2 regions of the Streptomyces sp. NPDC040432 genome follow, and region 2 is predicted to be linked to the other one. Evidence: riboswitches for the same ligand, from Rfam matches in the RefSeq annotation. Region 2 holds a riboswitch; the other holds the start of a gene.
The links. Region 2 has a riboswitch for glycine ahead of gcvP (aminomethyl-transferring glycine dehydrogenase). Riboswitches for the same ligand answer to the same signal wherever they lie in the genome.

Region 1: linked by a shared signal. The riboswitch ahead of gcvT (glycine cleavage system aminomethyltransferase GcvT) and the one ahead of gcvP (aminomethyl-transferring glycine dehydrogenase) in region 2 are both predicted to bind glycine.

Annotation. Positions count from the first base shown of each region.
Region 1 covers NZ_JBVIVP010000025.1:32,973-47,385, forward strand. The annotation lists gene glyA (serine hydroxymethyltransferase) at 1-846, opposite strand, end outside; gene gcvH (glycine cleavage system protein GcvH) at 864-1,247, opposite strand; gene gcvT (glycine cleavage system aminomethyltransferase GcvT) at 1,370-2,485, opposite strand; glycine riboswitch at 2,672-2,776, opposite strand; gene ACZ58N_RS32835 (AAA family ATPase) at 3,040-3,663, shown strand; gene ACZ58N_RS32840 (enhanced serine sensitivity protein SseB) at 3,735-4,469, shown strand; gene ACZ58N_RS32845 (enhanced serine sensitivity protein SseB C-terminal domain-containing protein) at 4,526-5,266, shown strand; gene ACZ58N_RS32850 (ABC transporter permease) at 5,843-6,835, shown strand; gene ACZ58N_RS32855 (ABC transporter substrate-binding protein) at 6,876-8,642, shown strand; gene ACZ58N_RS32860 (ABC transporter permease) at 8,789-9,790, shown strand; gene ACZ58N_RS32865 (ABC transporter ATP-binding protein) at 9,889-10,896, shown strand; gene ACZ58N_RS32870 (ABC transporter ATP-binding protein) at 10,893-12,026, shown strand; gene ACZ58N_RS32875 (trimeric intracellular cation channel family protein) at 12,112-12,768, shown strand; gene ACZ58N_RS32880 (thioesterase family protein) at 12,848-13,699, shown strand; gene ACZ58N_RS32885 (cysteine desulfurase family protein) at 13,802-14,413, shown strand, end outside.
Region 2 covers NZ_JBVIVP010000001.1:806,950-821,362, forward strand. The annotation lists gene ACZ58N_RS03665 (glutamate-cysteine ligase family protein) at 1-1,423, opposite strand, end outside; gene ACZ58N_RS03670 (hypothetical protein) at 1,918-2,538, shown strand; gene ACZ58N_RS03675 (DUF5999 family protein) at 2,809-2,997, shown strand; gene gcvP (aminomethyl-transferring glycine dehydrogenase) at 3,104-5,989, opposite strand; glycine riboswitch at 6,049-6,184, opposite strand; glycine riboswitch at 6,185-6,283, opposite strand; gene ACZ58N_RS03685 (PRC-barrel domain-containing protein) at 6,398-6,802, shown strand; gene ACZ58N_RS03690 (DNA polymerase IV) at 6,812-8,293, opposite strand; gene ACZ58N_RS03695 (MerR family transcriptional regulator) at 8,409-9,047, opposite strand; gene ACZ58N_RS03700 (bifunctional nuclease family protein) at 9,252-9,725, opposite strand; gene ftsR (transcriptional regulator FtsR) at 9,789-10,562, opposite strand; gene ACZ58N_RS03710 (FHA domain-containing protein) at 10,607-11,551, opposite strand; gene ACZ58N_RS03715 (DUF881 domain-containing protein) at 11,634-12,488, opposite strand; gene ACZ58N_RS03720 (small basic family protein) at 12,494-12,826, opposite strand; gene ACZ58N_RS03725 (DUF881 domain-containing protein) at 12,823-13,716, opposite strand; gene ACZ58N_RS03730 (sugar phosphate nucleotidyltransferase) at 13,828-14,413, opposite strand, start outside.

The sequences.
Region 1 (14,413 bases), on a different contig from region 2:
CTTGAAGCCCTCCGAGGCCGCGATCTTGAAGGAGACGGCCTTCGCGGCGATCACGTGCTCCAGCGGGCCGCCCTGCTGGCCCGGGAAGACCGCGGAGTTGATCTTCTTGGCCAGCTCCTGCGTCGACAGGATGACGCCGCCGCGCGGACCACCGAGGGTCTTGTGCGTGGTGGTGGTGACGACGTGGGCGTGCGGCACCGGGTTCGGGTGCAGGCCCGCGGCGACCAGACCGGCGAAGTGCGCCATGTCGACCATCAGGTACGCGCCGACCTCGTCCGCGATGCGGCGGAAGGCGGCGAAGTCCAGCTGGCGCGGGTAGGCGGACCAGCCGGCGACGATCAGCTGCGGCTTGGACTCCTTGGCGAGGCGCTCGACCTCGGCCATGTCGACCTGGCCGTCGTCACCGACGTGGTACGGGACCACGTTGTAGAGCTTGCCGGAGAAGTTGATCTTCATGCCGTGGGTCAGGTGACCGCCGTGGGCCAGGTTCAGGCCCATGATCGTGTCGCCCGGCTTCAACAGCGCGAACATCGCGGCGGCGTTCGCCTGCGCACCGGAGTGCGGCTGCACGTTCGCGGCCTCGGCGCCGAAGAGCGCCTTGATCCGGTCGATCGCGATCTGCTCGACGACGTCGACGTGCTCGCAACCGCCGTAGTAGCGGCGGCCGGGGTAGCCCTCGGCGTACTTGTTGGTCAGGACCGAGCCCTGGGCCTCCATGACGGCGACGGGAGCGAAGTTCTCCGACGCGATCATTTCCAGGGTGGACTGCTGGCGCACGAGCTCGGCGTCGACGGCCGCGGCGACGTCGGGGTCGAGCTCGTGGAGGGGCGTGTTCAGTACGGACATCGAGATCCCCTGGGGTGTCAGTTGTCGGAGTGGGTGAGCGCGGCGTACTCCTCGGCCGAGAGCACGTCCTTGGGCTCGTCCGAGAGGCGCACCTTGAACAGCCAGCCACCCTCGAACGGGGCCGTGTTCACGAGGGCCGGGTCGTCCACGACGTCCTGGTTGGCCTCGACGACCTCGCCGGAGACGGGGGAGTACAGGTCGCTGACCGACTTGGTCGACTCCAGCTCGCCACAGGTCTCGCCCTCGGTGACGGTGTCGCCGACCGCGGGGAGCTGGGCGTAGACGACGTCACCGAGCGCGTTGGCCGCGAACTCCGTGATGCCGACCGTCGCGACGCCGTCCACGGCGTCCGACAGCCACTCGTGCTCCTTGGTGTAACGCAGCTGCTGGGGGTTGCTCATGACCTGATTCTCCTGGATGCGGGGGAGTGGATACGAACAGCGGTCTTGGTGGGTGAGACGGTACGAGACGGCGCCGTACGGGTGCCCGTACGGATGTCCGTGCCGCGATGCCGTGTGCGGGACTACTTCTGCCGCTTGTAGAACGGCAGGGCCACGACCTCGTACGGCTCATGCGTACCGCGAATGTCGACGCCCACGCCGGAGGTGCCGGGTGCGGCGTGCGCCGCGTCGACGTACGCCATCGCGATCGGCTTGCCCAGCGTCGGGGACGGGGCACCCGAGGTGACCTCGCCGATGACCTTGCCGTCGGAGACGACCGGGAAACCGGCGCGCGGGACGCGGCGGCCCTCGGCGATCAGGCCGACCAGCTTGCGCGGCGGGTTCGCGGCGGCCTTCTCGGCGGCGGCCTCCAGTGCGGCGCGGCCGACGAAGTCGCCCTCCTTCTCGAACTTCACGACCCGCCCCAGGCCCGCGTCGAACGGGGTGAGGGAGGTCGTCAGCTCGTGCCCGTACAGCGGCATGCCCGCTTCCAGGCGCAGGGTGTCGCGGCAGGACAGACCGGCCGGGACCAGGCCGACGCCCGCGCCCGCCTCGGTCAGCGCCTGCCACAGCTCCACGGCGTGCTCGGGGGCGACGAACAGCTCGAAGCCGTCCTCGCCGGTGTAGCCGGTGCGCGCGATCAGCGCGGGCACGCCCGCGACGGTGCCCGGCAGGCCCGCGTAGTACTTCAGGCCGTCCAGGTCGGCGTCCGTGAGGGACTTCAGGATGCCGGGGGACTCCGGGCCCTGGACGGCGATCAGCGCGTACGCGTCACGGTCGTCACGGACCTCGGCGTCGAAGCCGGCGGCGCGCTCGGTGATCGCGTCCAGCACGACCTGGGCGTTGGAGGCGTTGGCGACGACCATGAACTCGGTCTCGCCCAGGCGGTAGACGATCAGGTCGTCGAGGATCCCGCCGTCCTCCTGACAGATGTGCGTGTAGCGGGCGCGACCGACGCCGACGGTCGAGATGTTGCCGACCAGGGCGTGGTCCAGCACCTTGACGGCCTCGGGGCCGGTCAGGGTGATCTCGCCCATGTGGGACAGGTCGAACAGGCCGGCGCGGGTGCGCACGGCGTTGTGCTCGTCGCGCTCGCTGGCGTACCGCAGCGGCATGTCCCAGCCCGCGAAATCGGTCATGGTCGCACCGAGCGAACGGTGCAGCGCGTCGAGCGCGGTCAGGCGGGGGGCAGTGCTCATGGGTGTGGCTCCCGGGTCCCAGGGCATGACATGACGAGGACGATCCTCCCCATCTGTCATCGGAACCTGAGAGGTTCGCCGGGAGTTCCCACGCGTACGGGTCAACTCCACGGCTTGCACCTTGGGTGGAGCACGCTCCGACGACCGTCGGGGACGGTCGTGGCGCGGCTCGCTTTTCAGATCTGCCTCATCCACGCGGTACGGGGCCTGAGAGATTCAAGGGAGGTACTTGCTCCTTCGGCGCCCGGGCACGGCCTTGCGGCCCTGCCGGGACTCTCCCGCGCGGATTCAAGCGGCCGGTATGCAGTTGGTGTCCAGATGGCGCACATCATTGCACGGGACGTCCGGGACCGGGCCGCGGGGCCCGGAAGAAAGCCGAGAGCGGAACCGGGGGCGCCGGATTACCGTCTCTTTACACTCAGTGGGAAGGGGGCCCGTGCGGCCCCGTTTCGGGGGGAGACGCTGTGCGGAGGTTCGGAGTGGTCACCACGACGGGACCCGTCGACGGAAGCGCCGGAAGCACCGGAAGCACCGGAAGCGCGGGGATCGACGGTGTGCCGACCCAGCGGGGCGCGGGCGTGGACCCGCGCGTCGTCGAAGGTGTGGGGTCGGTCCGTGACCTGCGCGGTTCCGCCGTGCCCGGTCCGCAGCGGCTCGGCTGGCCGGCGGGCGACATCGTCGTGGTGTCCGGTCTGCCCGGCGGCGGGAAGAGCACGTTGATCAAGCGCGCGGCCGAAGGGGGCGGCATCGACTCCCAGGACGCCCGCGAGCGCTGGGAGCGCCGGATGCCGGCCGCGCTGCCGTACGCCGCGTACCGACCGCTGGTCCGCGCCGCCCACTACTGGGGACTGTGGCGCAAGCTGTCCTCCGGTGATTCCGTAGTGGTCCACGACTGCGGCACCCAGAGCTGGGTCCGCGGCCTGCTCGCCTCCGTGGCCCGCCGGCGGGGCGCCTCCCTGCACCTGCTGCTGCTCGACACCACCGCCGAGGAGGCCCTGTCCGGCCAGGCGGCGCGCGGGCGCCGGGTGTCCGCGTACGCCTTCGCCCGCCACCGCGGAGCCGTCCGCCGACTGCTCCGGGAGGCCGAGGCCGGGCGCCCGCCCGCCGGGTGCGCCTCGGTGACGCTCCTCGATCGCCGCTCGGCCGCCGCCGTGACCTCCATCGCGTTCCACGGCTGACTCCGGCCGGCCCGCCCGCAGCCGATAGCCTCGGCAGCACATCGGCGGGACCACACGGAGGGCAGGGGTACATGCAGGGCAGCGGCTGGCCGGCGAACGAGTTGGAGCAGGTGCTCGGGGCGGCGCTCGGGCAGACGGACGCCGGGGAGCGGATCCTGGAGGTGCTCGGGCGCAGCCCGATCTGGGTGCCGCTGCCCGAGGGCGGCGGCCCGGACCAGGGCAGCCTCAGCCTGCCGACCATGGTGATCGGCGGGGAGGCGTTCGTCCCCGTCTACAGCTCCGAGGCCCAGTTCCGGTTCTGCGCCGGCCCCGGCATGGACTTCGTGATCGCCCCGGCCGTGGAGTTCGCCCGCGGCCTGCCCCCGCAGCTCGGCATCGCCGTGAACCCGGAGGGGGCCGTCGGCGTGCCGCTGCCCCCGGCCGCCGTCGCCGAGCTGTGCCGCGCCGGGCGGAGCCCGCTCGACGGACCGGCCACCGGCGGCCGCGTACGGCTCTTCGAGCCCGACTGGCAGGAGGACCCCGTCGACTTCCTGGCCGCCGCCGCCGAGGAGTTCCGCGGCACCGGGGTGGTCGCCGCCGCCCACCGCTGCCTGGCCAGCGTGGAGGGCGGGGCCCCCGAGCTGTACGTCGGTGTCCGCCTGGTGGGATGGGACCCCGAGTTCCGCGGTGCCCCGCTGGAGGCCCTCGGACGTGCCCTCGCGCGCGTACCGGTGCCCTGGACCGTGCAGTTGATCCTGCTGGACGCCGCCGAGGACCCGGTCACGGAGTGGATTCGTGAGCGCGTACGCCCCTTCTACCTCCCGTAGCGCCGCTTAAGCTGGTTGGTACGTGTGGACGACGGGCGGACGAAGAGGGGTACCGGGTGAGTGCGTCAGGCACGGCCGCGGCCGGGCAGGTCGAGCACATGCTGCGCCAGGTGACTCCCGGGCGCTATGAGAGCTACGAGTCATTGCTGCACGCCCTCGCGGAGGGCCGGCTGTGGATGCTGTTGTGGCAGGGGCAGCCGGGCTCTCCGGACGCCCAGTACGGGGGCATGGAGGTCGAGGGACTCGGCTACGCGCCCTGCGTGACCTCGCCGCAGGAACTGGCCGCGAGCGGCTGGAACCGCGGCTACGAGGTGGTCACCGGCCGGGACATCGCCCGCGCCCTCTACCCGGACCGCTGGGGCCTGTGGGTCAACCCGCACGCCCAGGGCGGCGGCCTCGGCGTGCCGTGGGCCGACCTGCGCCGGATCGCCACCGGCCTGGACCGGATGCCGGCGGGCCCGCTGCGGCTCTCCGAGCCCTCCCTGGAGCTCCCGCAGTTCTACGGTCTGCTGACCCGCCACGCGCACCGCACGCCCGCCGTGCGCTCGCTGCGCCGCGCCTGGGTGCAGCCCTCGCTGGGGTCGGCGTACCTGGCGGTGGGCCTCGACCTCTACGACGCCTCGGCGCCCGCCCTGGAATCCGTACGGGAGATGATGCGGCAGTCGGTGGGGGCGGTGCCCGAGGGGGTGCCGGTGTGCACGGTCGCGCTGGCCGACGAGCACGACCCGGTGGCGATGTGGCTGCGCGCGCAGACCCGTCCGTTCTACGACCGGGAGGGTCAGGCGGCGGTCCACTGACGGGCGCCGGAGGCCGCCGGGACGTTTCCGGAGGGCTTTCACCAGGTCACCTACAGGGAATTCGGGCAGGCTGCCCGCACTCTGGGACGGACCCCTTCGACGGACTTCGAGCCGCCGGGAACCACGGTTCCCGGCGGCTCTCGTCTTGTCCGGATTTCGTCCCCGATGGGCGCCCAATAGGCGCACTCCTCCAGCGAGTTGGGCGCGATGTCCGGTTAGGTACCGAACGGCCGGTCTTGCTCCGCTGAGCCGACAGCGGAGTCCGGATAACGGGAACCGATGCGTCAGATCACGGTTGCGCATCCATTCATCTGCGGGTCTGGCGGCTGGTCGAGCGCCCGATGAAGACTCCCCACCCAAGAGCCGGTCAGTCCTGCGGGACCCGGTTCGGCACGTGGGCTTCGCTTGTTGTTCCGCACGGCACTTCCCGCACTTTCCGCACTTCAGCTGCTCCGCACCCTGCACTCCGCACGCGTTCTGCGTGTACCACGCACTCCGAGCGCCACTCCGCACCAACGCCGCCACAGCGGCGGGCATGGGCCGACCACCCGTCGGCCGAGAGGGGTCCCCACCACGATGACGGCACCACTGCACGACACGAGCGCGGAAACACCCGCACCCGTGTCCGTAGCCGACGTCCCTGCCAAAGCCATCGAAGGCCGTTCGCCCGGCCGCATCGCCTGGATGCGGCTCAAGCGTGACAAGGTCGCGCTGACCGGCGGCGTGGTCGTGATCCTGCTGATCCTGATCGCGGTGTTCGCACCGCAGATCGTGAGCCTGTTGGGCCACCCGCCCAACGAGTTCCACGAGGACATGATCGACCCGGACCTGGGCACGCCGATCGGCTCCTTCGGCGGAATGAGCTCCGAGTTCCTGCTGGGCGTCGAACCCACCAATGGCCGCGACGTGTTCAGCCGGATCGTCTACGGCGCCCGCATCTCGTTGGTCGTCGCGTTCCTCGCGGCCTTCGTGTCGGTCGTCATCGGCAGCTTCCTCGGCGCGCTGGCGGGCTTCCTCGGCGGCTGGGTGGACGGCGTCATCAGCCGCCTGATGGACCTGCTGCTGGCCTTCCCGCAGCTGCTCTTCACCATCGCGCTGGTCTCGGTCGTCCCGAACTCCCTGCTGGGATTCGAGGGTTCGGGCGTCCGCATGGGCGTGCTGATCGTCGTCATCGGCTTCTTCGGTTGGCCGTACATCGGCCGCATCGTCCGCGGTCAGACGATCTCCCTGAGGGAGCGCGAGTACGTCGAGGCGGCCCGCAGCCTGGGCGCCGGCCGCGGCTACATCCTGATCAAGGAGCTGCTGCCGAACCTGGTCGCGCCGATCCTCGTCTACGCGACGCTGATCATCCCGACCAACATCCTGACGGAAGCGGCCCTCAGCTTCCTCGGCGCCGGCGTCAAGCCGCCCACCGCCTCCTGGGGAAAGATGCTGTCCGACGCCATCCCCATCTACCAGGACGACCCCATGTACATGGTGGTCCCGGGTATCACGATCTTCATCACCGTCCTGGCGTTCAACCTCTTCGGGGACGGGCTGCGTGACGCACTCGACCCCAAGGGCAGCTGAACCGCTTCTCGATTCACCCACCTATGGAGGTTGGACAATAGTGATCCGCAGAAAGCAGGCACTCGCGATCACCGCCGTGATCGCCGCCCTGTCGCTGACCGCCGCGTGCGGTGGCGGCGACGACAAGAAGGCCGAGGGCAAGGCCGGTGACGGCGGAGCCGCGTTCAACGCGGCCACCACCGGGCTCGTGAACCCGTCGGACGCCAAGGGCGGGGAGCTCAAGCTCTGGTCGCCGCAGGACGTCGACTACCTCGACCCGGCGCGTGCCTACTACGGCTTCGTGTGGAACATGCAGCGCCTCTACGTGCGCCAGCTGCTCGCGTACGACAGCAAGCCGGGCGAGGCGGGCACCAAGCTGGTCCCGGACCTCGCCGAGGCCCTGCCGGTGCTCAGCAACGACGGCAAGACCTACACCGTCAAGCTCAAGGACGGCGTCAAGTTCGAGGACGGCACGCCGGTCACCTCGAAGGACATCAAGTACGGCATCGAGCGCGTCTTCGCGCAGGACGTGCTGTCCGGTGGTCCGACGTACCTGATCGACATCCTCGACCAGGGGCAGAAGTACCCCGGCCCGTACAAGGACACCGACCCGAACAAGATGGGTCTGAAGTCCGTCGAGACGCCGGACGACAAGACGGTCGTCTTCAACCTGGCGAGCGCCAACTCCGACTTCAGCTACCTGCTGGCCATGCCGTCCTCCTCGCCGGTCCCGGCGGCCAAGGACACGGGCGCCACCTACACCAACAAGCCGCTGTCGACCGGCCCTTACAAGGTGGAGAGCTTCACCGCGGGCAAGGGCGCCACCTTCGTGCGCAACGAGCACTGGGACCCGAAGACCGACACGATCCGCAAGGGCCTGCCGGACAAGGTCTCCTTCACGGTGACGACCAACCCGGACGACATGGACCAGCGCCTGCTGTCCGGTGACATCGACCTCGCGGTCGACGGCACGGGCATGCAGCAGGCCGGCAAGAACAAGGTCCTGAAGGACCCCAACCTCAAGAAGAACGCGGACAACCCGTTCACGGGCTACATCCGCTACTTCGCCTTCCCGCAGTCCGTCGCGCCGTTCGACAACATCGAGTGCCGCAAGGCCGTCATCTACGCGGCCGACCCGAAGTCGCTGCAGACCGCCCGCGGCGGCCCGACCAGCGGTGACCTCGGCGCCAACATGCTGCCGCCCGGCATCCCCGGCTCGGACAAGGCCTTCGACCCGTTCGGCCTGACGAAGGGCGAGCCGCAGGAGGCCAAGGCCAAGGAGGCCCTCGCGGCCTGTGGCAAGCCCGCCGGCTTCGAGACCACCATCGCCGTGCGCAACAACCGCGCGCCCGAGGTGAAGAGCGCGGAGTCGCTGCAGGCGGCCCTCGCCAAGGTCGGCATCAAGGCGACGATCGACCAGTACGACGGCAAGCTCTCCTCCTCCACGATCGGTTCGCCCGAGAACGTGAAGAAGAAGAACTACGGCATCATCGTGATGGGTTGGGGTGCCGACTACAACTCCGGCGCCGGCTTCCTCCAGCCCCTGGTCGACGGCTCGTTCATCCTGCCGAACGGCAACAACAACTACACCGAGCTGAACGACCCCGAGGTCAACGGTCTCTTCGACAAGGCCGCCTCCGCGGCCACGCCCGAGGCCGCCGCCCCGTTCTACACGGAGATCAACAAGAAGGTCATGGAGAAGGCGCTCTACCTGCCGATCAACTTCGACAAGGCCTTCGTCTACCACAACCCGCGCCTGACGAACGTCTACTTCAACGACTCCATGGGCAAGATCGACCTTGCCACGGTGGGCATCGCCGCCAAGTAGTCGCAAGGCCTGGTTCATAGCAACTCAGCACGCAAGTAAGTGCCTTCACCGCACATGCGCTAGTCCGAAGGGCAGGTGAAGGCCGCAGGCGGTGGCCGCCGTCCCCACGAGGGACGGCGGCCACCCGCCCCGGGCGGCCGACTGCAGTGCTCGTCTACCTCATACGGCGGCTGTTCAACGTCGCCGCCACGCTGCTGGTGGTCTCCGTGGTCACCTTCGGCATCTTCTTCGCGGTCCCGAAGCTGACCGGCAGCGATCCCGCGCTCATGTACGCCGGCCGCGAGACCAACGAGACCGCCCTGGCGGGCATCCGCGTGAAGATGGGCTTCGACAAGCCCATCTCCGAGCAGTACCTGCTCTTCCTCAAGGGCATCTTCGTCGGCCGCGACTACGACGGCGGCACGGACGTCACGCACTGCGCGGCGCCCTGCTTCGGCTACTCCTTCAAGACCGAGGCCCCCGTCTGGGAGACGATGATCGACCGCATGCCGGTCACCCTCTCGCTCGCCCTCGGCGCGGCTGTGATCTGGGTCATCGCCGGTGTGGCCACGGGCGTCGTCTCGGCGCTCAAGCGCCGCACCGCCATCGACCGGACCGTCATGGTCGGCGCCCTCGCCGGCGTCTCCCTGCCGATCTTCTTCACCGGCATGGTGGCCCCCGCGATCTTCGTCTACGGCCTCGGCTGGCTGGACGTCTCCAACTACCAGCCACTCACCGAGGATCCACTGGCCTGGCTCAACAGTCTGATCCTGCCCTGGATCACCCTGGCCTTCCTCTTCGCCGCGACCTACGCCCGCATCACCCGGGCGACCATGCTCGAAGTGCTCGGCGAGGACTACATCCGCACCGCCCGCGCCAAGGGCCTCAAGGAGGGCGTGGTCATCCGCAAGCACGCCCTGCGCTCCACGCTCACCCCGGTCGTCACCATGTTCGGCCTCGACCTGGGCGGACTCCTCGGCGGCGCGGTGCTCACCGAGACGACCTTCAACTTCCAGGGCCTGGGCACGGCCGCCGTGGCCGCCATCGGCGCCGGCGACCTCCCCGTGATCATGGGAGTGACCCTGCTCGCCGCGCTCTTCGTGGTGATGGCCAACCTGATCGTGGACCTGCTGTACGCCGTCATCGACCCGCGCGTGAGGCTGACGTGACCGAGAATCCCGCCTCCACCCCCACCGCCTCCGGCGGGCCCGCCTTCGTCCCCGAACAGGCCGGTCCGCGGGACGGCGCGTACCTCTCCGTACGCGACCTGCGGGTGCACTTCCCGACCGACGACGGCCTCGTGAAGTCCGTCGACGGGCTCTCCTTCGACCTGGAACGCGGCAAGACCCTCGGCATCGTGGGAGAGTCCGGTTCCGGCAAGTCGGTGACCTCGCTGGCCATCATGGGACTGCACCGCACCGGCAACGCCCGCAGCCGCCCGCACATCTCCGGCGAGGTCCGGCTCGACGGCGAGGACCTCGTCGCCGCCGACGCCGACCACGTGCGCAAGCTCCGCGGCCGCAAGATGGCGATGGTCTTCCAGGACCCGCTCTCGGCGATGCACCCGTACTACACGGTCGGCGCGCAGATCGTCGAGGCGTACCGCACCCACCACAAGGTCGACAAGAAGACCGCCCGCAAGCGGGCCGTCGAGATGCTCGACCGGGTCGGCATCCCCGAGCCGCACCGGCGCGTGGACGCGTACCCCCACGAGTTCTCCGGCGGCATGCGCCAGCGCGCGATGATCGCCATGGCGCTCGTCAACAACCCCGAACTGCTCATCGCGGACGAGCCGACCACCGCCCTGGACGTCACCGTCCAGGCGCAGATCCTGGACCTGATCCGCGACCTGCAGAAGGAGTTCGGCTCCGCGGTCATCATGATCACGCACGACCTCGGCGTGGTCGCCGAGATGGCCGACGAGATCCTCGTGATGTACGGCGGCCGGTGCATCGAGCGCGGCACCGCCGAGAAGGTGTTCTACGAGCCCCGGCACCCCTACACCTGGGGCCTGCTCGGCTCGATGCCGCGCATCGACCGCGACCAGACCGAGCGGCTCATCCCGGTCAAGGGTTCGCCCCCCAGCCTGATCAACATCCCGAGCGGCTGCGCCTTCAACCCGCGCTGCCCGTACGCCGACGTCCCCAAGGGCGGCATCACCCGCACCCAGCGGCCCGAGCTGGTCCAGGACGACAGCCGGCACTGGTCCGCCTGCCACATGTCGCAGGACGAGCGGACCCGGATCTGGACCGAAGAGATTGCGCCGAAGCTGTGACCGACATGAAGAAGGACGCCGCGAAGGACGCCGTGAAGGACCCCGCCGGGCGCGTCGCGCAGGCCACCGCCGAGGGATCCGACGCGGAGCCGCTGCTGAAGGTGACCGGGCTGGTCAAGCACTTCCCCATCAACAAGGGGTTGCTGCGCCGCCAGACCGGGGCGGTCAAGGCCGTGGACGGCATCGACTTCGAGGTCCGCCGCGGCGAGACGCTCGGCGTCGTCGGCGAGTCCGGCTGCGGCAAGTCCACGATGGGCCGGCTGATCACGCGCCTGCTGGAGCCGACGGGCGGCACGGTCGAGTTCGAGGGGCGCGACATCACGCACCTCGGGGTCGCCGGGATGCGCCCGCTGCGCCGCGACGTGCAGATGATCTTCCAGGACCCGTACGGTTCGCTGAACCCGAGGCACACCGTCGGCACCATCGTCGGAGCGCCCTTCAAGCTCCAGGGGGTTTCCCCGGAGGGCGGGCTCAAGGCGGAGGTGCAGCGGCTGCTGTCGCTCGTGGGCCTCAACCCCGAGCACTTCAACCGCTACCCGCACGAGTTCTCGGGCGGCCAGCGCCAGCGCATCGGCATCGCCCGGGCCCTGGCCCTGAACCCGAAGCTGGTCGTCGCCGACGAACCGGTGTCGGCGCTGGACGTGTCGATCCAGGCCCAGGTGGTCAACCTGCTGGACGACCTCCAGGAGGAGCTCGGCCTCACGTACGTGATCATCGCGCACGACCTGTCGGTCATCCGGCACGTCTCGGACCGCATCGCGGTGATGTACCTCGGCAAGATCGTGGAGCTGACCGACCGCAAGTCGCTCTACGAGACCCCGATGCACCCGTACACCAAGGCGCTGCTGTCGGCCGTGCCGGTGCCGGACCCGCGGCGGCGCGGCGCGAAGAGCGGCCGCATCCTGCTCAAGGGCGACGTGCCCTCGCCGATCTCCCCGCCGAGCGGCTGCCGCTTCCACACCCGGTGCTGGAAGGCGACGCAGATCTGCACGACGCAGGAGCCGCCGATGCTGTCCCTGGCCACCGGCCACCAGGTCGCCTGCCACCACCCCGAGAACGCCCCGGACCAGGCTCCGGGCGACAAGGCTCTGCCCGGCGCGGCGGACGCGGTGGTGTCGGTCCCGGAGTAGCGGACGAGACCGGCGCCGGCGCCGGAGCGGGGCCCCCGGGACACGTCCCGGGGGCCCCGCTCCGTTTCCGGGCGACAATGGCCGGGTGCTCCACGATCTCTTCCCGCCCGGCGTCCAGCACGCCCTGGACCTCGCGGGCATTTTCGTCTTCGCCACCGCGGGCGCGCTGCTCGCCGTGCGCAAGAACTTCGACGTCTTCGGCATCGCCGTGCTCGCCCTCGTCACCGCCCTCGGCGGCGGCCTGCTGCGCGACCTGTGCATCGGCGCCGTCCCGCCCGCGGCCTTCGGGGAGCTGAGCTTCTTCGTCACGCCGCTGATCGCCGCCGCGCTCGTCTACTTCCTGCATCCCGAGGTCCAGCGCATCAACCGGGCCATCAACGTGTTCGACGCCGCCGGCCTCGGCCTGTTCTGCGTGACGGGTACGACCAAGGCCTACGAGTACGGCCTCGGGTTGACCGCCTCCGCCGCACTGGGGCTGGCCACGGCGGTCGGCGGCGGCGTCATGCGGGACGTCCTCGCCAACGAGGTGCCGTCGTTGCTCCGCGACCGGGAGATGTACGCCGTGCCGGCCGTCGTGGGAGCGGCCATGGTGGCGCTCTTCATCGCCTTCGAGACGCTGAACGCCGTGACGACCGGCCTCGCGATCGTCACCACCTTCGTGCTGCGGCTGCTCGCCATGCGCTACCACTGGCGGGCGCCGCTGGCCTGGAACAGGCGCTCGGCGGTGGCCGAGGAGCCGTAGGGGGCGCGGTGGGGCGGCCACGAGCCGGGGAAGAAATCCAAAGCTACCGCTTAGTAGCCTGCCGGTGTACCGTCGTTCCATGGCATACGCAGCGGCCCAGGCCTCCATCGGCGACAGCGAATTCGACCGTGACACCCGCGTCTCCCCCCGCGCGGCAGAGCCCGGCGTGTACGACGCGGAACTCTCCGCCGGCTGGACGATCATCACCGCCGTCAACGGCGGCTACCTGCTGGCCCTGGTCGGCCGGACCCTGTCGGCCGCGCTGCCGCACCCGGACCCCTTCACCGTGTCCGCGCACTACCTGACCTCCTCGGTGCCCGGCCCCGCCGTCATCCGCACCCAGGTCGTCCGCGTCGGCCGCACCCTCTCCACCGGCCAGGCCTCGCTGTACCAGTTCGACGAGAACGGCGCCGAGGTCGAGCGCATCCGCGTCCTCGCCTCCTACGGCGACCTCGCCGCCCTGCCCGACACCGTGCACACCGCCGCCAAGCCGCCCGCCTTCCCCGCCTACGAGGACTGCCTGGGCGCCGAGGCGGGCCCCGCGCCCATCCCCGGCAGCTCCGCCATCGTCGACCGCCTCCGGCTGCGCCTGGACCCGGCGACCGCCGGCTGGGCCGTCGGAGCGCCCTCCGGCAAGGGCGAGATGCGGGCCTGGTTCGAACTGGCCGACGGCCGCGACCCCGACCCGTTCTCCCTGCTCCTCGCGGTGGACGCGCTGCCCCCCACCGCCTTCGACCTCGGGCTCGTCGGCTGGGCCCCGACCGTCGAACTGACCACCCACATCCGCTGCCGTCCCGCCCCCGGGCCGCTGCGCGTCTCCATCACCACCCGCAACATGGCAGGCGGCTTCCTGGAGGAGGACGCCGAGGTCTGGGACTCCGCGGACCGGCTCGTGGCCCAGTCCCGGCAGCTCGCGCGGGCTCCGAGGTAGTCGTCCCGACGACGCGGACCGGCGGGGCGGACGGGCGGGGCGATCCGATGGCCCCGCCCGCTGGGGATCCCGGGCCCGGGGGACTCGTAGAATCGGGGGATCATGGCCTACCTCGACCACGCCGCCACCACCCCGATGCTGCCGGAGGCCGCTGCGGCGATGACCGCGCAGTTCGCCGCCACGGGTAACGCGTCCTCCCTCCACGCCGCCGGCCGCCGCGCCCGCCGCACCGTCGAGGAGGCCCGCGAGGCCCTCGCCGAAGCCCTCGGCGCCCGGCCGAGCGAGGTGGTGTTCACCTCGGGCGGCACGGAGGCCGACAACCTCGCCGTCAAGGGCCTGTACTGGGCCCGCCGCGACGCCGAGCCCTCCCGCACCCGGGTCCTGACCAGCCCCGTCGAGCACCACGCCGTCCTCGACGCCGTGCACTGGCTCGCCGAGCACGAGGGCGCGCGGGTCGAGTACCTGCCCGTCGACCGGCACGGGCGCGTGCACCCCGCCGCCTTCCGGGAAGCCGTCGAGCACGCCCCCGACGACGTGGCCCTGGCCACCGTCATGTGGGCCAACAACGAGATCGGCACCGTCATGCCGGTCCGCGAACTGGCCGCCATCGCCCGCGAACACGGCGTCCCCCTGCACTCCGACGCCGTCCAGGCCTTCGGACAGCTCGACGTCCGCTTCGCGGACAGCGGTCTCGCCGCCATGACCGTCAGCGGC
Region 2 (14,413 bases):
CGAGCGCCGCGTCCCGGTCGAGCCCGCCGGCGCGGGCCCGGTGGTAGGTGTCCACCTGCCAGGTCGCCCCGTTCACCCGCCGCCGGCAACGTTCCTCGATGATCCCCAGGTAGTGGTCCCGGTCCGCGGCCTCGATCCCCCACGCGTCCAGGCCGGCCGCGGCCATCGGCAGCAGCTCGTCCAGCACCAGCCTCACCGCGGGTACGCTCACCAGCCCGCCGGCCCGCCCGCGGCGGGGCCAGCGCAGTCGGGCGTCGATCCCGTACCGGCAGGCCGCGTCGAAGTTGGCCTCCGCCTCGGCGAACGGCATCCGGGTCCACACCGGGCGAGGTTCGTCGGCGAGGGTGCGTACGAGCCCGTAGTAGAAGGCCGCGTTGGCGACGACGTCGGCGACGGTCGGCCCGGCCGGCAGCACCCGGTTCTCCACGCGCAGGTGCGGCACCCCGTCGGCGACCCCGTAGACGGGCCGGTTCCAGCGGTAGACCGTGCCGTTGTGCAGGACCAGTTCCTGAAGGTTCGGCACGCCTCCGTCGGCCAGGACCCGCAGCGGCTCCTCCTCGTCGCAGATCGGCAGCAGCGCGGGGAAGTAGCGGAGGTTCTCGGCGAACAGCTCGTACGCCGAATCCACCCACCGCTCCCCGAACCAGGTCCGCGGCCGTACGCCCTGGGCCTGGAGCTCGGGCGGCCGGGTGTCGGTGGCCTGCGTGAAGAGCGGCGGCCGGGACTCGCGCCACAGCTCTCGCCCGAACAGGAAGGGCGAGTTGGCGCCGACCGCTATCTGTACGGCGGTCACCGCCTGCGCCGCGTTCCACACGTCCGCGAACCTCGCCGGAGTCACCTGGAGGTGGAGCTGTACGGAGGTGCAGGCGGCCTCCGGCACGATCGACCCGGTGCTCCAGGTCAGCCGCTCCACACCGTCGATGTCGAGGGTGAAGTCCTCACCCCGCATCATCAGGATCTGCTCGTTCAGCAGCGAGTAGCGGTCCACCGCCGAGAGGTTGGCCGGCGCCAGGTCCGCGCGGGAGAGGGTCGGCAGGATCCCGATCATCACCACCCCCGCGTCGATCTCCGCGGCCTGCCGGTGGGCGTAGTGGAGCCCCGCGCTCAGCTCCTCCGCGAGCTGGTCGAATACCCGGCCGTCGAGCCGGTGGGGAAGTACGTTGACCTCAAGGTTGAACAATCCGAGTTCGGTCTGGAAATCGGGGCTGGCAATCCGCTCCAAGACCTGGGCATTCACCATTCGCGGCAAACCGTCGGCACCCGCGAGATTCAATTCGATCTCCAGCCCCATCATGTTCTTGGGGCGATCGAACCTCTTCTCCGCCAGAAGCCGCTCCAGTCCCTCCAGGCACTCGTGAAGCTTCCTCCGATACCGTTGCCGATCGGACAGGTCGAATCCGCCTGCCACGACCTTCTCCCCCATCGAGGCGTCCCTCCTCCAGGCCCGGCCGAGTGCACCCGGGCGCGCATGTACGGTCGATGATGCCCAAGGGCCGTGATCGATAACGCGGGTGACCGCCCCTCGGACAGCAGCGCGCGCCGGTATGGCCGGATGGGCGCTTCGGCACATTCACCTGGCAACTCGCCCTATGCAAATTCCGCGTCGACTTTGCCGGTTTCGGATAACCGATGCTTTCCAGCCGAGCCCCCTTCAGGTAGCCTCCGAGGTCAGCGCGTCAGGTCTGCGCTCAGGCGGCACGAATGGCATCGCAGCGGGACCGGTAAGCGACTTGTCGGCAATAGCAGGGACAGCTAGCCGAAACACTGCGTGAACACGTGTCGTATAAACTCCGCAATCGAGGCAGAGAGTTGGCGCGCGGTCATTGCCCCTCAGCCCCCCTCTGACCCCAGAATGCGACAGCGCCGTCCCGTTCCTTCCCCCGCACCACAGGTCTCCCAAGTGAGAGGCGACCCACCATGCCGCTGCATGTCCCTCCGGCTCCCGCGCCCGCCCTGCGCAGCGTCCTCGCGGCACTCGGTTCCCCCACCGCCGTCCACGAGGCGCACACTCCGGCCCTGCGCACGGTCCAGGGCCCGTTGACCGCCGAGCTTCCCCTTCCCGTGCACGTGATCGACCGGCTCCACACGTCCAACCTCGCTGCCGGCGGAAGGCCCCCGCGCACCCGGCTCACCGCGTGGCGGTTCCTGATCCGCAGCGGGGACCGGTTCGTCGCCGCGGCCGACACCCGCCTCACGGCGGACGGCTGGGCCTTCTCCCACTTCTTCGAGGGCCCCTACGTCACCGCCACCGAACGCGCCCTGCGCCAGGCGGAGTCGATGGCGACGGGCTACCAGCCGCGCCTACTGTCCGTACCGGAGCTGTACATGCTGACCCTGTGGCTGCACGGCGCGGTCGGCGCCGACGCGGCGGCCGGCCTGCCCGCCGCCGCCGACCTGCTGGTTCCGCTCGCCCCGGCACCTCCCGGCATCGCCGCCTTCAGGCCGCACACCGTGTCCGAACTACTGCCCGTACTGACGCACCGGCTGACCCGCCAGGCCCCTCCCGTGCCGCCTCCCGTAGCCGCTCCGGCGGCCTGACCACAGCCACCCGGACGACCCATTCGGCCTAGTCCGCTCGGGCCACTCGCGAACCATCCGAAATGACAGGGGAGTTGGCCTGAACCGCCCGCACGGGTGATGCGTCCTCAATCCATGAGGACAGCTGCCGGGAAATACCTGCGAAGCAGCCGTCCTGGGGGAAGACTGAGCCCATCCTCCCCGCAGGTGCGGGGACGACCCAGGGGGACGGCCATGAATCACGCATCGAGCCGTAGCGAACAGACCACACCGCAGCGAAAGAACGCATCCATGTGCCAGCACCAGCCTGCCTGCCCGTCATCAGAATCCGCCGACCGGGAGGCCGCGCGCCCGGTGGCCAACCACCCGGAGCAGGGCTGGAGCCTGCTGTGCAACGGCGTCCTCCTCTTCGAGGACACCGGTGAACTCCTGCCGGACGGCCAGATCATCGCGCCACACCGCCCGCTCGCGGCGGCCTGACCGGACCCGACGAAGAAGGGGCCGTTCCCGGAGCATGTGCTCCGGGAACGGCCCCTTCCGGCGCGCCGACCGTACGGTTCGGCGGGCCGTCACCGCTCGCGCGGGATCAGTTGTCGTACTCGTCCAGCGGCGGGCAGGAGCACACCAGGTTCCGGTCGCCGAAGGCGCCGTCGATCCGGCGCACCGGCGGCCAGTACTTCTCCGCGGGCGAGACACCGGCCGGGAAGACGGCCTCGTCGCGGGTGTACGGGTGGTTCCACTCGCCGCCCAGCGACGCCGCGGTGTGCGGGGAGTTGGCGAGGGGGTTGTCGTCCGCCGGCCACTCGCCGCCCGCGACCCGGTCGATCTCGCCGCGGATCGCGATCATCGCGTCGCAGAAACGGTCGATCTCCGCGAGGTCCTCGGACTCCGTCGGCTCGATCATCAGCGTGCCGGCGACCGGGAAGGACATCGTCGGCGCGTGGAAGCCGTAGTCGATCAGACGCTTGGCGATGTCGTCGACGCTCACACCCGTCGCCTTCGACAGCGGACGCAGGTCGATGATGCACTCGTGCGCGACCAGGTTGCCCGGGCCGGTGTACAGCACCGGGTAGTGCGGCTCCAGACGCTTGGCGATGTAGTTCGCGCCCAGTACCGCCACCTGGGTGGCTCGCTTGAGACCCTCACCACCCATCAGGCGTACGTACGACCAGGAGATCGGCAGGATGCCGGCCGAGCCCCACGGAGCGGCCGAGATCGGGCCGACGCCCGTCTCGGGACCGGCCGTCGGCTGGAGCGGGTGGTTCGGCAGGTACGGGGCGAGGTGCGCCCGGACGCCGACCGGGCCCACGCCGGGGCCGCCGCCGCCGTGCGGGATGCAGAAGGTCTTGTGCAGGTTCAGGTGCGAGACGTCGCCGCCGAAGTGACCCGGCTTGGCCAGGCCCACCAGGGCGTTCAGGTTGGCGCCGTCGACGTACACCTGACCACCGGCCTCGTGGACCTGGGCGCAGATGTCGGCGACGTGCTCCTCGAACACACCGTGCGTCGACGGGTAGGTGATCATCAGCACGGCGAGCTCGTCGCGGTACTGCTCGATCTTGGCGCGCAGGTCGGCCGCGTCCACCTCGCCGTCGTCCGCCGTCCTGACGACGACGACCTTCATGCCGGCCATCACGGCGCTCGCGGCGTTGGTGCCGTGCGCCGAGGACGGGATGAGGCAGATGGTGCGCTGCTCGTCGCCGTTCGCCCGGTGGTAGGCGCGGACGGCCAGCAGACCGGCGAGCTCACCCTGGGAGCCGGCGTTCGGCTGGATGGAGACCTTGTCGTAGCCGGTGACCTCGCAGAGTCGTTCCTCCAGCTCGGTGATGAGCGTGAGGTAGCCCTCCGCCTGCTCGACCGGGGCGAACGGGTGCAGCTGGCCGAACTCGGGCCAGGTCACCGGCTCCATCTCGGTGGTCGCGTTGAGCTTCATCGTGCAGGAGCCCAGCGGGATCATGCCGCGGTCCAGCGCGTAGTCCTTGTCCGAGAGCTTGCGCAGGTAGCGCAGCATCGCGGTCTCGGAGCGGTGCTGGTGGAAGACCGGGTGGGTCAGGACCTCGTCCGAGCGCAGCAGGCCCTCGGGGAGGGTCTCGGCCGTGGTCCCGTCCAGGGCCTCCAGGTCGGCGTCGACCCCGAAGGCGCCCCAGACGGCCTCGATGTCGGCGCGCAGGGTGGTCTCGTCGCAGGCGACGGAGACCAGGTCGGCGTCGACCTGGAAGAGGTTGACGCCGGCCTCACGGGCGGCGGCGACGACCTCGGCGGCCTTGCCGGGCACCCGGGCGGTGATCGTGTCGAAGTACGAGCCGTGCACGACCTCGACGCCGCCGGCCGTCAGACCCGCGGCGAGCAGCGTGGCGTACCGGTGGGTGCGGCGGGCGATCGTCCGCAGGCCGTCCGGCCCGTGGTAGACGGCGTACATGCCCGCCATGACGGCGAGCAGCACCTGCGCGGTACAGATGTTGCTGGTGGCCTTCTCACGGCGGATGTGCTGCTCACGGGTCTGCAGCGCCAGCCGGTACGCCTTGTTGCCGTCCGCGTCCACGGAGACGCCGACGAGGCGGCCCGGCAGGGAGCGGGCGTGCTTGGCCTGGACGGCCATGTAGCCGGCGTGCGGTCCGCCGAAGCCCATCGGGACGCCGAAGCGCTGGGTGGTGCCGACGGCGATGTCCGCACCCAGCTCGCCCGGCGAGGTCAGCAGGGTCAGGGCGAGCAGGTCGGCGGAGACGGTGACGACGGCACCGAGCTCGTGCGCCTGGTCGATGACCGGCTTGATCTCGCGCACGGCGCCGGAGGCGCCGGGGTACTGGAGCAGCACGCCGAAGACGCCGCGCTCGGCGATCTCGGCGGGGATGCCGTCCGACAGGTCGGCGACGACGACCTCGACGCCCGTGGGCTCGGCGCGGGTCTCGATCACCGCGATGGTCTGCGGGAGCGCGTCGGCGTCGATCAGGAAGACGCCGCCCTTGACCTTGCCGACGCGACGGGCGAGGGACATGGCCTCGGCGGCGGCGGTGCCCTCGTCCAGGAGGGAGGCGCCGGAGGTCGGCAGACCGGTCAGGTCGGCGACGACGGTCTGGAAGTTCAGCAGGGCTTCCAGGCGACCCTGCGAGATCTCCGGCTGGTAGGGCGTGTACGCCGTGTACCAGGCCGGGTTCTCCATGACGTTGCGCAGGATCACCGGCGGGGTGAAGGTGCCGTAGTAACCGAGGCCGATCATCGGGGACAGGACCTGGTTGCGGTCGGCGAGCGATCGGAGCTCGGCGAGCACCTCCGCCTCGGTCCGCGCCTCGGGCAGGTTCAGCGCGTCGGCGGTCTTGATCACATCCGGTACGGCGGCGGCGGTGAGTTCGTCCAGGGAGCCGTAGCCCACGTGGGCGAGCATCTTCGCCTGCGCCTCGGCGTCCGGGCCGATGTGGCGCTGCTCGAAGGGGATGCCTCGCTCCAGCTGGGAGAGCGGAATGCGGTTGGCGGTCATGACGGAGGCCTCCTGGTCGTATGACCTGCGAGGGGCACCACGGCGCGGGCACCCGGACGGCCTCCCCCTCTGTCATCTCAACCTGAGAGCTTCACCGGGCCACGCGGGGATCGCCCACGGGGTCCGGCTTTCACCGTCGGTGAGGAGAGGAGCCGGTACTGCGTCCCGGCACCGCCCCTGCTTTCCAGAGTGGCCTCTTCACGTGCGGTACGTATGCCTGAGAGATTCCGGGGAGGATTTGCTCCTTCGGCGCCTCCGTCCAACTCACTCAGAGGACTCTCCCGCACAGGGTCAACAGCCGTCACCCAGCCTACCAGCGAGGATCTGGAGCCTCCGTCGAGTGGCCCCGTCTGCGGTTATGCACTTTTGTAGTGATTACGGATGGAGTTGCGACCAAGTGGAGGGACCGTGCAGACCGACATCGATCCGCGCAGCCTGATCGGCCGCAAGGCATTCGACCGCAACGGCGCCAAGATCGGCACCGTGGACGAGGTCTACCTCGACGACGCCACGGGCGTACCGGAGTGGGCCGCCGTGCGGACCGGCCTCTTCGGCCGGGACGCCTTCGTCCCGCTGGAGCCCAGCGAGGTGGTGGACGACGCCCTGCGCGTGCCGTTCGAACGCTCCCTCATCAAGGACGCCCCCGATTTCGGGGTCGGCCGGCACCTCTCCCCCGAGCAGGAGCTCCAGCTCTACCACCACTACGGGCTCGACGTGGTCCTCCCCTCGGAGTTCCGGCACCAGCCGCCCCCGCCCGCCAAGAAGCGCCGTCGCGACACCGGCCGACGGACCGGAGGGAGCCAGGTGCAGTGACCCGCGCGGTCACCGCACCCGGGCGGTACCCACCAGCGGCAGCGGATCGGACGGCTGCAGTTCGGGGTCGTCCACCCGGAAGGTACGGACCCGGCCGGGTGGGGCACCGGGCTGTTCGAACCGTACGGTCACACGCCCCACACCGCTCCCCTGGACCCAGCCGGGCCCGTGGACGGCGTGCCGTACGTCACTCCCTGCCGCCCAGTGCCGCACCGCGCCGCCCTCGGAGCCGGCGGACGCCGCCACGGCCCCGCCGGCGCCACCCGCACCGCTCGCACCGTCCGAACCCGTGACTCCGCCGGCCCCTTCGGCCACGCCGTCCTCCCCGGCGTCCGCGCCCCCGGAGGGCCCGTCCGCCCCGTCCGGCGCAACGGCCCCGTGCTCCTCCGCTCCGTCCGGCTCCCCGTCCGCCTCGGCGGCGCGCACCTGGGCGAAGAGGTCCTCCTGGGTGTAGTCCGCGAGGCCCGTCACCCCGACCCCGAGCAGCCGGACGCCGCCCGTGGTGTCCACCCCCTCCAGCAGCCGCGCGGCGGCCTCCCGCACCACGGCGGGGTCGTCCGTCGGGCCCCGCAGGGTTTCGGAGCGGGTCAGCGTCGAGAAGTCGTAGCGCCGTACCTTGAGGACGATGGTGCGACCCGAGTGCCCGGAGGCCCGCAGTCGGCCCACGCACCGGTCCGCGAGCCGCTGCACCTCGTGCCGGATCCGTACCCGGTCGTGCAGGTCCACGTCGAAGGTGTCCTCCACCGATACGGACTTCGCGTCGCGCTCCGCGACCACGGGCCGGTCGTCCAGCCCCAGCGCCATCCGGTACAGCCCCGCCCCGTGCGCCTTGCCCACCATCCGCACCAGCTCGTCCTCACCGGCTTCGGCGAGCTCCCCGACGGTGGTGATCCCGGCCCGGCGCAGGTGCTCCCCGGTCGCCGGCCCCACCCCGGGCAGGGTCCGCACCGACATCGGCGCGAGCAGTTCCCGTTCGGTGCCGGGTTCGATGAGCAGCAGTCCGTCCGGCTTCGCCTCCTCGGAGGCCACCTTGGCGAGCATCTTCGACCCCGCGAGCCCCACGGAGCCGCTGAGGCCCGTCGCGGCCGTGATCTCGGCCCGCAGCCGCTCCCCCACGGCCCTGGCCCCGGCCGCGTCGAAGGCGGCGGAGCCCGCCTCCAGGTCCACGAAGGCCTCGTCCAGGCTGAGCGGCTCGACCAGCGGGGACAGCTCCCTGAGCAGCCCCATGACCAGTTCGCTGACCTCACGGTAGAGGCTGAAGCGGGGAACGAGGCAGGCCCCGTTAGGGCAGAGCCGGCGGGCCTGCGCCATCGGCATCGCCGAATGGACGCCGAACCGCCGGGCCTCGTAGGAGGCGGTGGCCACCACACCGCGCGGTCCGAGCCCCCCGACGATCACGGCCTTCCCGCGCAGGCTGGGTTTCGACGCCTGCTCCACGGAGGCGTAGAAGGCGTCCATGTCCAGGTGCAGGATGGTCGGCGCGGATCTCACAGCCCGATGCTGCCCTACGGCACTGACATCGCGGTGGCCAACGCGGCGCCGGCCGTCCCCGCGACCGGTGCGGGGCGGCGTCCGCCCCCTCGGGCCGGCCGTCCGGTACGACCGGTCAGCCGGCCCGGTTCCGGCGCGCGGCCAGCTCGTCGGTGGGGTTGTGGCCGACGAGGGTCTCGCCCGTGTCCACGCGCTCCCCGTGCAACTGCGACAGGGCGTTCTCCACGTCGCGCCGGACGACACCCACCGCGATGCCGAAGACTCCCTGCCCGCCCTGGAGCAGGCTCACCACCTGGTCCGGCGAGGTGCACTCGTACACGGTCGCGCCGTCGCTCATCAGCGTCATGCTCTCCAGGTCCTGGAATTCCCGGTCCCGCAGGTGCTGCACGGCGGTGCGGATGCTCTGCAACGCCACCCCGGTGTCCAGGAAACGCTTGACGATCTTGAGGACCACGACGTCGCGGAAGCTGTACAGCCGCTGTGTGCCGGATCCGTACGCGGGTCGGACGCTCGGCTCCACCAGCCCCGTCCGCGCCCAGTAGTCGAGCTGCCGGTACGTGATGCCCGCCGCGGCACACGCCGTGGGCCCGCGGTAGCCGACCTGCTCGGGCACCGGGGCGTCGCCCACCGGTCCGACCGGCGTGGACGCCGGCTGACGGTGCGCGGGCCCGGCCGCGCCGCCGTACAGCGGGTACGGCCCACCATCACTCCGTGCGGGGGTGCCCCCGGTCGTACCGTCGCCCGTGATCCTCACGCCGACCCTCCGTCCTTGACCTGCCCACCTTGAAGGTAGGCAGTGACCAGGGGTGCGTCAACGATCGCCACACTCGGCACGCCGAGTGATAATCACCCTGAGAGTGGTTTCCCGTACCCCGTTGCGGGGAAAGGCTACTCGAATGGGCTGGAGGTTCCCGGTGGATGACGCGGCCGCGTTTCACGGCGCGTTCCTCCGCGAGCCTCACTGTGGGCCGGTGCCGAAGTCCTCCGGTGAGATCTGGTCGAGGAACTCGCGGAACTTCTCCACCTCGTCCTCCTGTTCGTCGGGAATGGCGATTCCGGCGTCATCGAGCACACCGTCACTGCCGTAGATCGGCGTCCCCGTCCGCAGGGCCAGCGCTATCGCGTCGGAAGGCCTCGCGCTCACCTCGACCCCGCTGGCGAAGACCAGCTCCGCGTAGAAGACACCCTCCCGCAGATCCGTGATCCGGACCTCGGTGAGTTCCTCACCGACCGCTTCCAACACGTCCTTGAACAGGTCGTGCGTCAGCGGCCGGGCAGGGGCCATTCCCTGCTGGGCGAAGGCAATGGCGGTAGCCTCCCCAGGACCGATCCAGATGGGGAGGTACCGATCGCCTCCCACTTCACGTAGGAGCACGATCGGCTGGTTGGAGGGCATTTCCACCCGGACACCCACAACGTCGAGCTCGTTCACACAGCAACCCTAGGACCTGCCCGGCCGGTTTGGGTAGTCGGGGCCCCACGCCGACCAGCGCCGTCAGCGCAACCGGACGCCGAGAGCGGTCTGCACGAGGGCCTCGTGGAGCCGCACGGACAGGCCCGCGAGCTCCTTCAGCGTCGCCTCCGCGTGCGCCCTGGTCTGGGGGTTGCGGTGTCTGCGCAGCGGCGCCACGACCTGTTCCACCAGACCGGCCTCGCGGTCCGCCGACGCCTTCATGGCGCGCAGGTGGCGCGGCTCCAGGCCGAACCGGCCGAGATCGGCGATCAGACGGGCGACGGTGACCGTCTCCGCGTCGAACCCGCCGCCCGGGGCCTCACAGATGAGGCCGTACGACTCCCACTCCGCGAGCCGCTCCTCGTCCGCCTCCGCGGCGGCGATCAACTCGGCCCGGCCCACCCGCGGCACGGTCGGCCGTTCCCGGCCCACCTCGCCGTACACGGCGGACGGGCTCGCGGGATCGACGGACTCACCGTGGGCGGTCGGCCCGGGGATGCGGATCTGCTCACCCCGGTCGAGCGCGTCGAGCTGCTCCCGGATGACCTTCAGCGGCAGGTAGTGGTCCCGCTGGAGGCGCAGGATGTGCCCGAGCCGTTCCACGTCGCCGGTGCTGAACTTGCGGTATCCGGAAGGCGTGCGCCGGGGCTCGACGAGCCCCTCCGCCTCCAGGAAGCGGATCTTCGAGATCGTGACTTCGGGGAACTCGTCGCGCAACGTGGTGAGCACCGTACCGATGCTCACCAGCCGCCCGGCCTGGCCGACAGTGCCGGCGGTGCCGCTCTTGGGGGCACCGCCGGTGGGGGTACGCAGCATGGAACCTTCCCTGTGGTTCCCCCGGACCGGGTCCGGGGGAAGGGTCAGATGCCCCGCAGGCTCGCGTAGAAGACCAGCCGGTACTTGCCGATCTGCACCTCGTCGCCGTTGTGCAGGGCGACCGCGTCGATCGGCTCGCGGTTCACGTACGTGCCGTTGAGGCTGCCCACGTCGGAGACGGTGAAGCCGCCCTCCTGGCCCCTGCGGAACTCGACATGCCGCCGGGAGACGGTGACGTCGTCCAGGAAGATGTCGCTCTGCGGGTGCCGGCCCGCCGTGGTCAGCTCACCGTCGAGGAGGAAGCGGCTGCCCGAGTTGGGGCCGCGCCGGACGATCAGCAGAGCGGAACCCGGCGGCAGCGCCTCCACCGCGGCCTGGGCCTCGGGAGAGAGCGACGACGACGCGTGCGGCTGTCCCGACACCTCGGCCTCGTAGGCCTCAAGGCCCGAGATCGAGATCGTGGACGTGGTCTCCGAGGCACGCTCCGGCGTCAGGCCCGCCCGCAGCGGCGCGCCGCAGTTGGAGCAGAAGCGGCTGGCCGCATCACTGCGGTGCCCACACCTGCTGCAAACCTGCTCGGCCGACATGGACGGCTCCTCGCGCCGCGGCTGCCCCGCGGAGGCATTGGTGGCATACGGGTCGGGCGCAAACCCTCCACCCGCACTTGAGGTTGATGGTTCACCGAAACCTATGCGTCCGGAACCGGCAGGGTCAACACCCGACGCGCCCTGCGCGCCCGAATTGTCACCCTGGCCGGCCACCTCGTCGCGGAAGAGCGGCCGGTCGCCCTGCGCTTCCCCGTCTCCGTGCCCCGCGCGGTGCCGCGCGGCGCCGCTCTCCTCGCGGTTCTTCTTTCCGAACAACTTCTCAAACAACTTCACGGGCGATTCCCCTTGACCGAAACAGACCCGCCCGTGGGGCAGGACGAACTCTGCATGCACACACCTGCCGACCCGGACATTCTCACAACGTCCGTAACCACCAGACAGTTTCCACCACGCACCGCGACTTCGGTGCGTCGACCCCCCGCAGGCGTCCGCCCGCGTGAGCCGGTCCACATCACGCCCGACATCACGGCGATGACGACCGAGCGTAGTCAGGCTGCTTCGCAGCCCGCAAGGCATCCACAACGATCTTCGCCGACCGCGTGACGGCGACCGTCGCCTGCTCTTTCTCCAGCGTCTGCACCACACCACCGGGGATGTTGAGCGCCGGCTCCAGATCCTGCGGCCTGCCGATCACCTTGAACTCGTAGGGCTGTGTGATCTTCTTACCGTCGATCGCCACACCGCCGCCCTCGTCCGAGAAGAACGAGCTCGCGACGACGCGCACACCGTTGATCTGGATCGCCTCGGCCCCGGCCGCCCGCAGCTCCTGCAACGTGTCCAGGAGCTGGTCGGACTGCACGTGCCCCTGCGGATCGGTGATCCTCAGGGTGATGCCGGGTCCCTGCGCAGCCACCGTACCGGCCAGGATGCCCAGTTGGCGTTCCTTCTCCACGGTCTGCCGGCGGGCCTCCTCGGCCTGGTTGGAGCTGCTCTCCAGCTCCTTGCGCTGGTCGTCGAGCCGCTGCTTCTCGTCCTCCAGGCGCGTGGTCCGCCCGTCGAGCTCGTCGAGGATCCGAACGAGGTCCTCCTGACGGGCACCGCGCAGCGGGGCACTGGAGTCGCTGTTCGACCGTACCTGGATCGCCAGACCCAGCCCGAGGACGAACAGCAGCAGCGCGACGATCAGTTGGGCCCGGCTCACACGTGGCGGCCACAGCCCGGCCGCGAGGCGCTGCCTGCCGGTCTGTTCCTCCTCGGCGCTCCCGGGGCCCCCGGAGGGTCCCTCGGAGGGCTCTGGCACCGCCTGCGCCGCCGGTTCCTCCTTCCGGAGCCGCGCGGGCTCCCCGGGCTCCCCCAGCGGGGTGTTGTCGCTGCTCATCGGCCTCACGCCCGGAAGACGTGCCGACGGATGGCCGCGGCGTTGGAGAAGATCCGGATGCCGAGGACGACGACCACGCCCGTCGACAGCTGCGCGCCGACGCCCAGCTTGTCGCCGAGGAAGACGATCAGGGCGGCCACGACCACGTTCGACAGGAACGACACCACGAAGACCTTGTCGACGAAGATGCCGTCCAACATCGCGCGCAGGCCACCGAACACCGCGTCCAGCGCGGCCACCACCGCGATCGGCAGATACGGCTCGACGACGGCCGGCACTTCGGGCCGGACCAGCAGCCCGACCACCACTCCGGCCACCAGGCCAAGTACCGCGATCACGATGCACCCTTCTTCGGCTCTTCCGCCGTGGCTGTACGCACGGTCAGGCTCGATGCGGCCGGCACCTTCACCTCGTCCACGGCGGACAGGGTGTAGCGGATCCCGTAGCTCTCCTGCAACACACGCAGGTACTGGCCGTCCACGGAGTCCTGGAAGTTGGTGCCGAGCCGTTTCTTGTCCCCGACCGCGAGGACCTCGTACGGCGGCACCAGCGGCTTGTTGTCGACCAGTATCGCGTCACCGGCCGCCCTGATCGCCGACAGCGCCGTCAGCCGCTGTCCGTTGATCGAGACGGCCTCCGCGCCGGCCTGCCACAGTCCGTTCACGATGCGCTGCATGTCCCGGTCACGGACCCGGCCGGTATCGGAGAAACCGGCGCTCTCGCGCGGTCCGCCGCCTCCTGCCGCGGCGCCCTTGGCGTCGTCCACCACCAGCTTGACGCCGGGACCGCGGACTTCGGTCGCCCCCGACAGCAGGGCGACGAGCCGGCCCTGGTCCCCGCCGTGCTGTTGGAGCGCCGCGCCCTGCCGGTCGGCGACTTCGGTCCGCAGCCGTTCGATGTCTCGTTCCAGGCCGTCCGCCCCGGCGTCGGCACGCTCCACGCGGTCGATCAGTTCCTGCCGCTCCTTGGCCAGCACCGGCGCCGCTATGCGCGCCTGGGCGGCGCCGAGCGTGACGACCATGGCGGTGATGACGAGCCCGGCCGCGAGCGCCAGCTTCGCCTTGAGGGTCCGCGGCAGCCCTGCCGTTCCGTCGGCCCGGTTCCGGGCCGTCGCTTCCGCATAGCCCTCGTCGAGGCTGTGGTCCATCACGTGGGTCAGCAGCGACATGGAGGCGTCCGGGCGCGCGGGCGGTGTGGCCGAACTCCGGTTGTTGGGCGGCTGCGACATGCACCACATCGTCGCATGTCGCCCCCGCTCCGACCGAATGCGGTCGCACGGCGGGCCGGGACGGGCAATTGCCCGTTCCGGCCCGCTCCACTCGCGGTTACGCGACGCCGCTCAGTGCTGTCCCGCGCCCTCCACGACCTCCGCCCACTCGTCGAGGAGTGCCTGCGCGGACGCGTCGTCGGGCCCTTCGGCCCACAGGTGGGTGACCGCTTCCGCCGGGTCCGGCAGGACGAGCGCCCACCGCCCGTCGGCCTCGACCACGCGCACTCCGTCGGTGGTGTCCACCTGTCGCTCTCCGGCCACCTCGACGACCCGTCGCATGACGAGGCCCTTGACGGCCCACGGCGTCGGCACGTCCCGCTTGAGGACGTGCGCCCGCGGGATCCGGGCGTCGATCTGGCTCAGCGTGAGCTGTGTCCGCGCGACCAACCCGATGAGCTGCACGAACGCCGCCGAGCCGTCGAAGACACTGCCGAACTCGGGGATGATGAAGCCGCCCCGGCCGTCGCCGCCGAAGATGGTGCTCTCGGCGCGTCCCACCCGGGTCAGGTCGTCGGGCGAGGTCGTCGTCCATTCCACCTGAGTGCCGTGGTAGGCCGCCACCTGCTCGGCGACGCGGGTGGTGGTCACGGGCAGTGCCACCTTGCCGCTGCGCTTCTCCGCGGCGACCAGGTCGAGGAGCACGAGCAGCGCCCGG